DNA from 4 places in the Paenibacillus lacisediminis genome. Region 3 is predicted to be linked to each of the others. Evidence: predicted binding sites of a transcription regulator. Region 3 holds the regulator's gene; each other region holds the start of a gene.
What was found. Region 3 encodes Rex, which represses fermentation and respiration genes when NADH is low (regulators of the CRP and FNR family bind a similar motif). Its sites were predicted from a motif close to TTGTGAAATATTTCACAA; they were not measured.
Positions count from the first base shown of each region.

Region 1: a site for Rex is predicted at 1,130-1,147, ahead of ACLD72_RS15910 (flavocytochrome c). Genes of this name have one in related genera too.
Region 2: a site for Rex is predicted at 1,814-1,831, ahead of ACLD72_RS26380 (flavocytochrome c). Genes of this name have one in related genera too.
Region 4: a site for Rex is predicted at 2,024-2,041, ahead of fucO (lactaldehyde reductase). Genes of this name have one in related genera too.

Region 1 is NZ_JBKIAX020000007.1:226,321-229,741, reverse strand. It holds gene ACLD72_RS15920 (diguanylate cyclase) at 1-516, shown strand, start outside; gene ACLD72_RS15915 (hypothetical protein) at 587-1,060, shown strand; gene ACLD72_RS15910 (flavocytochrome c) at 1,212-2,765, shown strand; gene ACLD72_RS15905 (aldo/keto reductase family oxidoreductase) at 2,854-3,421, opposite strand, start outside.
Region 2 is NZ_JBKIAX020000018.1:95,309-98,729, forward strand. It holds gene ACLD72_RS26360 (ABC transporter permease) at 1-195, opposite strand, end outside; gene ACLD72_RS26365 (hypothetical protein) at 188-550, opposite strand; gene ACLD72_RS26370 (hypothetical protein) at 536-916, shown strand; partial or broken gene ACLD72_RS26375 (SRPBCC domain-containing protein) at 1,396-1,689, opposite strand; gene ACLD72_RS26380 (flavocytochrome c) at 1,854-3,421, shown strand, end outside.
Region 3 is NZ_JBKIAX020000021.1:82,494-85,914, forward strand. It holds gene ACLD72_RS28110 (cell wall elongation regulator TseB-like domain-containing protein) at 1-88, opposite strand, end outside; gene ACLD72_RS28115 (amidohydrolase) at 564-1,862, opposite strand; gene ACLD72_RS28120 (redox-sensing transcriptional repressor Rex) at 1,852-2,508, opposite strand; gene dinG (ATP-dependent DNA helicase DinG) at 2,521-3,421, opposite strand, start outside.
Region 4 is NZ_JBKIAX020000020.1:67,114-70,534, reverse strand. It holds gene ACLD72_RS27560 (SRPBCC family protein) at 1-364, opposite strand, end outside; gene ACLD72_RS27555 (ArsR/SmtB family transcription factor) at 378-689, opposite strand; gene ACLD72_RS27550 (DUF6809 family protein) at 1,192-1,482, shown strand; gene ACLD72_RS27545 (hypothetical protein) at 1,625-1,888, shown strand; gene fucO (lactaldehyde reductase) at 2,059-3,210, shown strand.

The DNA.
Region 1 (3,421 bases), on a different contig from region 3:
AAGAAGCTGTACGAGCTGTCCGTTACGGATGATTTGACGAAGCTGGCGAACCGGAGGCATTTTGAGCAGCGCCTTGACGAAGAAATCATTCGCTCCAATCGATATGTCCGCCCGCTTTCGTTATTACTGATCGATCTGGACCATTTTAAAGACATCAATGATACATACGGTCACCGCATCGGGGATCTTGTGCTGTCAACGGTAGCCAAGCAACTGGAAAGCCATGTGCGGGATACCGATGTTGTGGCCCGCTGGGGCGGAGAAGAATTCGCCGTTTTAATGCCTGAGACCGAACTTAAGGAAGCGGAAAAAATCGGAAACAGATTGTTAACAACGGTTCGAGAAACCCCCATTCCGGTTCCGGAAGAGCATGGAGAACCTATTATGGTGACCTTCTCGGCGGGAGTCACCACCCAAACATCCGGCATTGTGAAAGAGCAAATTATCGAATCCGTCGACACGGCCTTGTATGAGTCCAAGAATAACGGCAGGAACCAGGTTACGCTCGGTCTTTAGAAGGATTTGGGAGAGATTTGTCGAATAGGTCTACAGACCTGGAATTATGAATTGGAGGGAATCTAAGGAAGTGCAACGCCCATCGAAACCAACCGCAAGCCCGGCGCAAAGATCATCCGCGCCTCAAGCCGGACGAACGGCCAGCGGGCAGGTCAGAGCGGCCGGCAACTCGCCAAGCCGCGCGTCTGCCGCTACGTCCCCAGGAGCAGGAAATCCGGCTAACAGCGCAAACCAAAAAACCGTTGTTTGCCGAAAATGCAAGTCCCCGCAGATCGCTGCCAACAAGCGGGGGTACAGCTTCGCCTACCTGTTTACCTGTCTTGTCACCATGATTCTTTTCGGCATTTTCCTCTTTATACTTAACGGCGTGATGCTCATTTCCGCCAATACGGCTTCGGCTTTTGGCTTTTTGGGGCCCCTCGGGCTAGTTTTTATATTCTTTTCATTGCCTGTCAGCATATTGGTTGGCTTTGTCGGAAGAAGCACGATTGTAAACGGCTGTATGAACTGCGGACACAAATGGACACCTGCCAAGAAAAAATAAGAAAACAACGCTGCCGATCGATATTGGCGGCGTTGTTTTCTTTCCGGACTATGAATTGTTTCACACAGTTTGTGAATTTGTTCACAAAATTTTGCAGGCAATCATGCTATAGTAAACGGGAACAACAGGCATAGAAAGTGGAGGGGTAATCATGACCAAGAAAACAACGACAGCACTGATCCTCGTTCTCTCGCTCGTCCTCGTACTGGCGGGATGCGGCGGCGGGAACCAAAATCAGACCAAGAACCAGACCCAGGACCAAAACCAGAGCCAAAACGCCGGAAACAAGGACGCAGGCAAAGAAGCCGAAGCCGTTTCGGGCGCGTCGCAAACGAGCTATACGCCAATCGACCAGCTTAAGGACAAATACGATATCATCATCGTCGGCGCGGGCGGCGCCGGGATGACGGCCGCGCTTGAAGCGAAAGCCAGCGGGATGAACCCGGTGATTTTCGAAAAAATGCCGGTGGCCGGCGGAAACACGACGAAAGCCTCGTCGGGGATGAATGCTTCCGAAACGAAATTTCAAAAAGAGCAAGGCATCGAAGACAGCAATGATTTATTTTATGAAGAAACTTTAAAAGGCGGCCATGACACCAACGACAAAGAGATGCTCCGCTACTTCGTTGATAATTCCGCAGCGGCGATCGATTGGCTGGATTCGATCGGGATTCGCTTGAACAATATTACGATTACGGGCGGGATGAGCGAAAAACGCACCCACCGTCCCGAAGACGGCTCCGCCGTCGGGCAATACCTTGTCAACGGGTTGCTGAAGAACGTCAATGAACAAGGAATTCCACTGTTCGTGAACGCTGACGTCAAAGAGATTACGGAAAAAGACGGCAAGGCAAACGGCGTCAAAGTGCTTTTTAACCAAACGGATGAAAAAACGATCACCGCGGGTGCCGTTGTCGTGACGACCGGCGGTTTCGGGGCCAATATGGATATGATCTCTAAAGTTCGGCCGGATTTGCAAGGATATGTGACCACGAACCAGACCGGCAGTACCGGCGACGGCATTCAGATGATCGAAAAACTCGGCGGTACGACGGTCGATATGGATCAAATCCAGGTTCACCCGACCGTGCAGCAGGAAAAATCGTATCTGATCGGGGAAGCCGTTCGCGGGGAAGGCGCGATTCTCGTGTCCAGCGAAGGCAAGCGGTTCACCAACGAGATGGACACCCGGGACAATGTCACGGCGGCAATTAATAAACTGCCGGAAAAATCCGCTTATCTCGTATTTGATTCCGGCGTCAAATCACGCGTGAAAGCGATCGAACAGTACGAAAAAATGGGCTTTGTGCTCCAAGCGGATTCCACCGAGGCGTTGGCCGAGCAAATGAGCGTACCGGCGGATGCGTTGAAAGCGACGCTGGACACGTGGAACGGCGCGGTGAAAAACAAAAACGACGCCGAGTTCGGCAGAACGACCGGGATGGACAACGACTTGTCCGCGGGTCCGTACTACGCCATCAAAATCGGCCCCGGAATCCACTACACGATGGGCGGCGTAAAAATCAACACCAACACGGAAGTATTGAATAAAGAAGGCCAAGCCATCCCAGGCCTGTTTGCAGCCGGAGAAGTAACCGGCGGCCTGCACGGCCAAAACCGGATCGGCGGCAACTCCGTAGCGGAAATCATCATTTTCGGCCGCCAAGCCGGGATCAAATCGGCGGAATATGTGAAGGCGCAGTAAGAAACTAAGAACAAACGATGCAACAAAACAAACAAACGCTTGGGCCAGGTGGGCCCAAGCGTTTGTCGTTTTGGGTTGTTATTTCAAATCAAGGCAAGCCTACCCCTCGAGAGCTAACGTATAAGGTGTACCATTCATCGCGGCTCAATACGATGTTTTCGGCTTCCGCGCACGCCTGAATTCGGGAGGGGCTGGTTGTCCCGATGACCGGTTGGATGGCGGCAGGGTGTTTCATCAGCCACGCAAGCACAATCGCTTCCGGCGAAGTGTGCTTCTCTTCCGCCAGCCGCTTAACTAGCTGAGCCGTATTTTTCACACTTTCGCTGGCATTCTCCAGGCTGGCTCCTGAATATAAGCCTTTGGCCAACGAACCCCAGGCTTGGAGCTGAATGTTTTCCAGTTGGCAGAATTCAAGTGTGCCCTCGGGAAAAATATTGCCCTTCGCCGCGTCTTGATTCACATGGATGCCGGTTTCAAGCCAGCCGATTTTGTGCAAGCTCAGTTCCAACTGGTTTATCACCAGCTTTTCACTGCAATGGGCTTGGAATAAACGAATTTGTCCGGCGCTCATGTTGGAAACGCCAAAATAGCGGACTTTTCCTGATGCTTTTAACTGATGAAAGGCTTGCCCTACTTCCCGCGCGTCCATGAGCGCG
Region 2 (3,421 bases), on a different contig from region 3:
GCTGGGCAGCAGCAGCGCCTGTCCATAACTCACGATCATCCCAAACAGTTTATCGTAGACATTAAGGCCTCCAAAACCTCCATTCATCGCCAGCATCGTAAAAGGGATGGGAAAAAGAAACGCGGCAACAATCACCAATAGGATGAACTTTTTACGCTTCAGCTTGGTGAATTCGCATCTAACGAGTTTAAGCAATCCCCACGCCTCCTGTGATCTTTTTGAAATAATCCTCGAGCGTATCTTCACAGGTATGCGATTCCGAGACGTCAATCCCATTTTCGATAAACAGGCGGGTAATCGCCGAAACGGGCAATGCCATGTCATGCAAGCGCAGGCTTTGCTGATCTTCAACATAGAAGTTGAACATGTTCAAGTGCTTCTCCAGCAGACGTGCGGCCCTGGCCGTATCCGAAACGATAAAGTGAACATACTTGCTGTTTTTCTTTTCCAGTTCCTTGAGACTTAGCTCCTCCAAAAGAACGCCGTGGTCAATAATGCCGATGTCATCGGCCAGCAGAGCGATTTCGGATAAAATATGGCTGGAAATCAAAATGGTTTTTCCTCTTTCCGTACAAAGCGCGCGAATAAAACTTCTGACCTCGGCAATCCCGATCGGATCCAGCCCGTTAATCGGTTCGTCGAGTCGGGGGGAACGAAGTTGCGCTGGAAAGAGGTTCGTGAACAATTTCCTGATAAGTGGGTGGTCTGTGAGGCGTTGAAGTCATTTTCAAAGGAAGGTTACTGGTATATTGAAGAAGTGACTGTCATTGATCGCTTTGATGATTCTACGGTGGCCATAAAGCGCTATTATGAGTTGCACCGGGAACAGCCGCATCGGGAATATGGCTTTTTTCATACCTCCCGGGATCAACTGAAGCTTCGTGAAAAGTGGGCGGGAATACGAGGTCCCAGATGAAGATCAATGTGTACTATGGATATGGGATTCAAAATGAATACGGCCGCCCATTTCCCGACCGAGAAGCGGGGGACCGAAATTTTTTCATAAATCCGGGTGAAGTACTGCTCCTGCCAACGCCGGTCCCACCATAAGGCTCAGGCGTTTTTTGTTTCACCCGAATTGTTTTTTTTGAAGATATCAGAAAGTATAAACTTCGAGGGCAGGTTTAAGATATCGCAAGAAAAACTAGCCCTAAATGAGGTCTGTAATCTATCGAAGATCAACACACGCTGCCCGGACGCTTTGCATGATTATCCCCTTTGATCAGAACGCTGAGAAATGGACAAGAGCTCGCCTCACCCCGGGGCCCCTGGCCCCCCTGAACGAGAGGGATAATCGTACAAAGGTAACATGAGGGACACCAAGGTACGAACCCTATAAGGGGTAGTTCGGGCTGGATTGGCGAAAATAAACTACAGGATCGCAATCGCTTACTTTCAAGACATACTCGATAAATGCTCCTCAAGACGATCCATGGTCTGTTCAGCACCTGGGACGGCATAGGTTTTTACCTTATCGAATACTTCGGCACTTTCTTCAAAAACTGTGCTATACGTGAGTTTGGTTTTGCCAGCCAGATCCTCAAAGCTTGCCGTTGCTACAAAATGATGGAATACCGCATGTTCGAAGACGATTCGCTCGGGTTTAACGACTTCGACAAAGACGTTGGTGTTGGGAAAATTGGTGCCATCCGGACCGTGCATAATAAACTCCCATGTACCGCCCGGTTTGCTCTTTGGTTGCTTAACCCCTCCCTTGTGTGAGAAATAACATGGAAACACGTGGAAATGAAAGCGCATAATAATTGCTGTAAGCGAATTGTTCCGGCAATATTCGCTATTATTTTCACTCGTATTGTGAAAATATGCACAATTTCAGAAGAGGAGCAGATAACATGAGACATCCAAGTTGCAGGTATGTAAGAACGGGATTTTTGGCGGTACTGGTATTTATTTTGATCATGGGTGTGATCGGATGCAGCGGCAGTAATAAGGAAGCGGCGCCAGACGCAGCGGATACCCAAGGGCTTTACACACCGGGGACATATACGGGGGAAGCGCAAGGCCTACATAGCGTTATTAAAGTGGAGGTAACGGTGGATGCCAACACCATTCAGTCGGTGAAGGTTCTGGAGCAGAAGGATACGGAGGGGGTAAGTGATGCCGTTTTTGAGACCATTCCCCAGAAGGTAGTGGAGGGGCAGAGTCTGAAGGTAGATATCGTATCGGGGGCGTCCGTATCCAGCAACGGCTTGATTGAGGCGATCGCGGCCGCTTTGGCCAAGGCCGGGGCCGATATCGACGCATTGAAGAGCAAAGAACCGCTGAAGGCAGCCGCCAAAGAAGCGATCACCAAGGAAACTGAAGTCGTTATTGTCGGCGGGGGCGGGGCGGGTCTTGCCGCTGCGGTATCGGCCGCTGAGAACGGGGCAAAGGTGATTTTGATCGAAAAATCGCCTGCGCTTGGCGGGAACACGATTCGTTCGGGAGGCGAATTCAATTCCTATGACCCGGTCAGACAGCCGAAAGTAGCCATGACGAAAGCGCTGACCAATGAGTTGAAAGAGATTCTGACCTACGATGAAAAAGAATTCGGCGATTATGCCGATACGCTCAAGACGCTCAAGGGACAAATCAAGGAATACTTCGACAAAGGGGACACCACCAAGCTGTTTGATTCGCCTGAACTGCATATGATTCACACCTATATCGGCGGGAAGCGAACCGATCTTGACGGGAAAGAAATCTCCGGCAAGTTCGAGCTGGTCAAGACGCTGGCGACCAACAGCTATGGCACGATTCAATGGCTGGAGAGTCACGGAGCTAAGTTCCAGGATGGGATTGGTACCGTTCTTGGCGCCTTGTGGCCTAGAACCCATCATAATACCGAACCGCTGGGAACCGGGTATATTAACGCGATGGAAAAAAGCGCCAAAGAGCTTGGCGCAGAAATTATGATGAACACGAAAGCCACCAAGCTGATCGTCGAGAATGGCAGAATTGTCGGCGTGACCGCCGAGCAGTCGGACGGCACTCCGGTGACCTTGAAGGCTTCCAAGGGTGTGGTCATGGCCACCGGCGGTTTCGGGGCCAACCCTGAAATGGTCGTTGAATACAATAACTATTGGCCTGCTCTGGATGCAAACGTCAAGACAACCAATACCACAAATGCTACCGGCGACGGGATTGTGATGGGCAAGGAAGTCGGGGCGAATCTGTGGGGCATGGGCTTTATCCAACTGATGCCGAGCGGTCAGCCGGGAACGGGTGCTTTGTCCGGCGGCGTATGGGGAAGCGCGGAAACGCAAATTTTCGTCAACAAGGAAGGCAAGCGGTATGTGAACGAGTACGCCGAAAGAGACGTTTTGGCCGCCGCTGCCCTGGAGCAGACGGATCAAACCTTCTATATCATCAGTGATAAGACCTCGCTGGGCAATCCGGATCTGAACGGGAAAAATGTATG
Region 3 (3,421 bases):
GAACATAGATATAAAAACGGTGAAGGGCAAAAAGCACGATCACTAAAATCAGCAGCGAAAGCAGGAGCCACTTGGTTCTCTTTCTCAACCTTCTCTTCCTTTCCCCTGTAGCCAGTCGTTTAAACCCACCATTCGCACATACTCGCACAATCGCAGAAAAATAACGGTAATTTGGGTCGTTATTCGAACAATTTTACCTTGTGTCCGCAAAATAGCGGTAAATTTAGGCCTTATTTCCTCCGAAGACGGCAATATCCACCTTAATCACGGCCAGGGCAGGAAAATAACGACAAAAATGTCCCTTATTGTGGCCGAGACCTCTTCAAATCCGAAAATAACGCCTTTTTTTACCGCTAAATCGGCGCAATCGCAGGCTTAGGCATTGACGCAGTCATTAACGCAGTCATTAACGCAGTCATTAACGCAGCCATAGGCGCAATCACAGGCTCAGTCACAGCCACGATCATGACCAAAGCCACTGCTGCAACTGCAACCGCAACACGATCACGACCCTAGCCACACTGCTGCAACTGCAACCTCACGCACCGTTCAAGACCAAACCTCTACCGGGCCAGCAGCCCTTCGAAGGCCGCCTGCGCCTCATGGCGGATACGCTCCTCGTCGAGGGTAAGGCAAGCCCCGTGTTTGACCACCTGCTCACCGTTAACCCACACATGCTCTACGTCTTTGGAACCGGCCGAATAGACGACATGGGAAACGTAATCCGTCCTTGGCAGGAAATGGGCCTGTTCCGTATTCAGCGCGATAAAATCCGCCTTCATGCCGGCCGCAAGTTTCCCCGTATTCGGCAAAAACACCGATTTCGCTCCGTATTCCGTACCCATTTTGAGGGCTTCCAGCGCCGGAACGGCGGTAGGATCGCCGGAAACGCCTTTGTGGATCAACGCGGCAAGGCGGACCTCCTCCAACATATCAAGGTTGTTGTTGCTGGCGGCCCCGTCCGTCCCAAGCGACACGACCACGCCTTTGCCTAGCAGTTCCGGTACTCGCGCCACGCCGCTGGCCAGCTTCAGGTTACTGCCGGGATTGTGCGACACCGCCACGTTATGCGCCGCCAAAATCTCGATCTCTTCATCGGTCAAATGCACGGCGTGAGCAAGCAGCGATGGGCGGGAGAACATCCCGAGGTTCAGCAAATGCTGAACCGGTCTGACCCCGTAATCGTTCACGTTTTGCTCCACTTCCGCCCGCGTCTCTGACATATGCGTATGCATCGGCAGATCCAGATCATGAGCCGCTTGCACGAATTTCTCGAAAAATTCCGGCGGACACGTGTACGGCCCATGCGGCGAAATCATCGTCGTGATTCGGCCGTCCGCTTGACCGTGCCAATTTTTCGCAAACGCGATCGCTTCGTTCAGCTTCTGCTGCTGCACATCCGACGGGCACAACCCGATAACGCCGCGCATCAGCACAGCCCGAATGCCCGATTCCTGCACGACTTTGGCCACTTCATCCATATGGTCGTACATGTCCAGGAAGGTGGTCGTCCCGCCCTTAAGCATCTCCAGCACAGCCAACGCCGTCCCGGCGTACACGTCGCCGGCGGTGAATTTGGCTTCCATCGGCCACATTTTTTCCTGAAGCCATGTCTGCAGCACCATGTCGTCGCCGTAACCGCGCAATAGCGACATCGCCGCATGGCCATGCGTGTTGATCAGCCCCGGCATAAACAGCAGCCCGTTTCCGTCAAAAGTTTCCGCGTCTGCCGCGCCTTCCGGAAGCTGCTCGCCGATATAGGAGATCGTATCGCCCTCAACGAGCATATAGCCTTTAACAATAGAACGGGCCTGGTCGAACACGACAAAGGTTCCGTTCTTGATTAACCATTTACGACTCATGAGCAGGTTGTTCCTTTCCGTTTCCGTTATCCAAGTAATACGCCAAACTGAGCAAATCGGTCGTGAAATCGGCGGCATGAATGCGGACTTCCGGCGGCACCTTCAGAATTGTAGGGGCAAAGTTCAGAATCGCCCCGATTCCCGCCGCCACCAGTTGATCCGCCACGCGCTGCGCTTCAAAATCAGGCACGGTAATAATCCCGATCCGGATATTTTTCTCCCGCACCGTTTCCGTCAGCTCTTCGATCGGCTGGATTGTGATGTTATTGATCTGCGTGCCGATCTTCGCCGGAGACGCGTCAAACACCGCCACGATTTTCATGTTGTCCTTCAAATAAGCGTTGTAATTCGAAAGCGCGTGCCCCAAATTACCGGCGCCGACCAGCGCAACGTTGACCTGTTGGTCCAGATTGAGAATTTCCTGGATTTTCTCGATCAAATACGCGACATCGTAGCCGATGCCCTTTCGCCCGAAATCGCCAAAGTAGGCCAGATCTTTGCGGATCTGGGCCGGATTGAGGTCGAGCTTCTGGCCGAGCTCCTGTGAGGAAACCGTAGGCACCTCGCGCCGGCTCAGTTCGTTGAGAAAGCGCAAATACACCGGCAGCCGGCGTACTACGGCATCGGAAATTTTTTCGGATTTCATACGTTTATCCCCCTATTCTGACGCAGACTTAGAAACGTCTTCGTCTCCCGGACTTAACCATTCCGATATGCGCGGAACCATCTGAGAGAGCGGCATATGCTCCATCTTCGGCCCGGGCAGTGAATATAAAAAGTATTTCCCATAGTAAGATTCCAAGATGCGGGTATCGTAAACAACCACGATCCCCCGGTCCTGCGAGGAGCGGACGAGCCTGCCAAATCCCTGCTTAAAGCGGATGACCGCCTGGGGCACGGACAGTTTCATGAAAGGATTTTTCTTCTCCTTCTGCAGCCGTTCGCTTTTCGCTTCCACCAGCGGATGGTTGGGGGGCTGGAAAGGCAGGCGGACGATCGCCAAGCTCGTCAAAGCTTCGCCCGGAATGTCCACGCCTTCCCAGAAGCTGCTCGTTCCCAGCAGCACGGACGCCGCCTGGCCCTGGAACCGCCTTGTCAGCTTGCTGCGGCTGCCGCTGTCCATGCCTTGGCCGATAACCGTGATCCCCTGCGGCGACAGCAGCTCCTTCAGCGGATCATACACCTGCCGCAGCATCCGGTAAGACGTAAACAGCACCAGCATGCGGCCTTTAGTCGCCACTGCGGTATCGGCGAGCGAATGCACCAGCGTACTGACGAAATGATCGTCGCCCACGCTCCCCTTCACGCTTGGAAAATCGCGCGGAATAACGAGCAGCGCCTGGTTCCGGTAATCAAACGGCGACGGCAGCATCGTCGTGTTCAGCCGCTCTTGCTCGGCCGCTTCCGTCAGTCCCAACTGTTCGATCATATATTGGAACGACTTGTCGACCGACAGGGTTGCCGAGGTCATCACCACGCTTTTTTTCCTGTCGAAAAAATATTCCTTTAGCTGTGCGCTAACGTCGATCGGAACGGCATACATCTGCAAGGAGCGGCTG
Region 4 (3,421 bases), on a different contig from region 3:
GCGCTTGTTTGCGATCCGCAAACCGATGCCGCAACACCAGGGTCGTCTTGTCTTGGTCAAGGGTAGCCAGCTCCCAGCGTAGGATGTCTGCACCCCATCGAAACACAAGCAGATGGGGAGCGTTAACCTCTAAAACATATCCCTCCATCTCTTCTGCCTCAGGCGTGTTGATATGCTTCAGCCGTACGGCCCCCACTTCGGTCAGATCCTTGTCTGCTGAAAACGGCCCCCATTTGGGGACTTGATCGGCCCGGGTCAGCGCGTCCCAAACTTTTTCAGGCGGATGGTTCAATCCCCGTTCCAGCACAAGCACCCAGTCCTCCTGGTCTTGCATAAGCTTTGGATTCACAATCGGCGATCTCATGTTCCGTTTCCTCCTAATCTTTTTTCTGCTGGTCCAAAAAATTCTCCAAGGCATCAACATGCCGATTCCACTTCTTGCGATAGGCCTTCAGCCATTCGTCGATCTCCGCCAGCGGCTCGGCTTCCAGCGAATAGATATGCTGCTGGGACTTGACCCGGACCTTGACCAGGCCGCTTTGGCGCAGCGTCCGCAAATGCTTGGACACCAAGGGCTGCGACAGCCCCAACGCCTGGGCCAGATCCGTTACGTTGGATTCCGACTGAAGCAGCAGGTCCAAAATCCGCCGGCGGGAAGGCTCGGCAATGACGGCAAAGGTATCCGGCATACTTATCTCCCCTTTCGATAGTATTATCATAACCAATTGGTTATATAACTACAAGTTCATGTATGGCGAAAAGAAGAATTTTCTGTTGAGAAGAGTATTCTCACGTCAAAAGTTGGAATTTTTATATTGATTTTACGTGTCACATAATATATGTTTTATTTGTGTGACACAGAAAGGAGGTGTACAAGCTGAGTCCACGAACAGGTCGGCCAAAAGCGGACAACCCCAAGAATTACATTATTAAGGCGCGGTTCGATGAAGAAACGTACAGAGCCGTGACTGATTATTGTAAGAAACATAATATCACCAGAACCGACGCGATCCGTCTGGGACTGAAACTGCTTTTGTCCGAAGAAAAATAATAGGAAGCGGCGCATCCCTCAAAGAACGACGCCACTTCCCCCAAGGCAACCCCCAAGAAAGGAAAGTTGCATAAATATCCTACCATGTGCAAACTTTCCTTTCAAGGAGGCGGCCTCTTATACCGAAAGGGAGGATAAACATGCCAAGCATTTTGGAAGAGCTTTATGCCGGAAATATTTTGCCGGATGAAATGATCGTGCCCAGGAACCCGAAATATCGTCCATTATGCGGACAAATCTCCGCGGCGATGGAGAACTGGCGCAAGAAACTGGGCGAAGAGGAATTCCGCGAATTGGAAGCTTTGCTGGATCTTCATGCGGAGGCCAGTGCCATGCATAATGAGGCGGCATTCACGCACGGCTTCAAGCTGGGAGCGGCCATCCTGGCGGAAGTGCTGGTCGGAAAAGAGGAGCTTGTCCGCTCAATATAGAAAGTAAGCAATAGCCGATTTTAGGGGCGGTAAGCTTCATGGAATAGCGGCACAAATAGACCGATTCCTTGGCGTGGGCGGTCTATTTGTGCTTATGAAAGGAAAGTATCAGGACACATATAAGTAAAGGAGATGATCTCTTATGACAAAGGTAAAGCTTCGTAAAGTCCTTAGAGTCAGCCAATCCTCGGTAATCAAATCCCATAAGACTAAGCGGGCAATTTCACCTGTAAATGGGGTCATCATTATTCCTCCTACTCGTGCTCAAAGAGAACAATCTTCGATTTTAATGCGGAGAGCCCTGCAAAAAATAATTCAATCCATTGGCCAAGAGGCATATGATAAACGAAGAATAGATGCTGATGAGGAATTTGAACGCATTACTGGTTTCAAAGTCCGCTCTTAATGGAGCGGATTTTTTTATGCCCAAAAAATTCAAACAAAAACCACAAATTAATGTTGTTTTATGTTGATTTTCCAACAAATCGTATTTATGATGGAGTCAGATAGTGCAAGACTTGAAAGTCCTATGCACTTATTCAAGTGAACAGTTTCACAAAAAAGGAGGGTTTGGCCATGAGCCAACGTATGATTTTGAACGAAACCTCGTATTTCGGGGCCGGGGCGATTGCCGATATCGTCAATGAAGTGAAGCAGCGCCGTTTTGTTAAGGCATTGATCGTAACCGACAAGGAGCTTGTGAAGCATAATGTCGTGTCCAAAATTACCGAACTGCTTGACCTCCACCAGTTGCCCTATTCCGTTTTCGATGAAACGGTAGCGAATCCTACCATTGAAGTCGTGCAAAAAGGATTGACCGCCTTTAAGGCAGCCGGGGCGGATTATATCATCGCGATCGGCGGCGGATCGCCGATGGATACGGCCAAAGCGATCGGCATCATCAGCAACAATCCGGAATACGCCGACGTTCGCAGTTTGGAGGGAGCAGTGGCGACGGCCCATAAATCGGTACCGATCATCGCCGTTCCGACAACGGCCGGGACAGCGGCGGAGGTTACAATTAATTATGTAATCACGGATACGCAAAACAAACGGAAATTTGTCTGCGTTGATCCTCATGACATTCCCGTTGTCGCCATCGTTGACCCGGATATGATGAGCTCCATGCCCAAAGGACTCACCGCCGCCACCGGCATGGACGCTCTAACCCATGCGATCGAAGGATACATTACCAAAGCAGCCTGGGAATTGACCGATGCGCTGCATCTAAAAGCGGTGGAAATCATCGCCCGGTCCCTGCGCGGCGCCGTGAACAATGATCCGCAAGGCCGCGAAGGAATGGCACTGGGGCAGTATATCGCCGGCATGGGCTTTTCTAATGTGGGCCTGGGGTTGGTGCACGGTATGGCTCATCCGTTGGGAGCTTTTTACGATACGCCTCATGGAGTGGCTAATGCTATTTTGCTGCCGTCCATTATGGCATACAACGCCGATTACACCGGGGAGAAATACCGCGACATCGCCAAAGCGATGGGCGTGCCGGGAATCGAACAAATGAGCATCCAGGAAGCGCGCAACGCCGCAGTTGCCGCGGTTCGCCAGCTATCGGAGGACGTCGGCATCCCATCCCGTCTCCGTGAAGTCGGTGTGCGGGAGGAAGATATCCCCACCCTGGCGCGTTCGGCATACGAGGACGTATGCACAGGCGGTAATCCGCGGGAGACAACGGTGGCCGAGATCGAGGAGTTGTATCGGGCGATTTTTTAGGTTGCTAATTCTCACAGGTTAGTAAGCAAGGGGAGCTCACAGCCATTGAACGGCTGCAGGCTCCCCTTAAAAATTTTCACGAACGTGTAAATTTCAGATTAGTTGTGATACAATGAAAGTACTTATTAAGGAGCCGTGCTTGCAGGGCACGGCCCCGGGCAATAGCCGCTTTTAAGGGCGGCAGGCTGTATTGGAATAGCGGCACAAATAG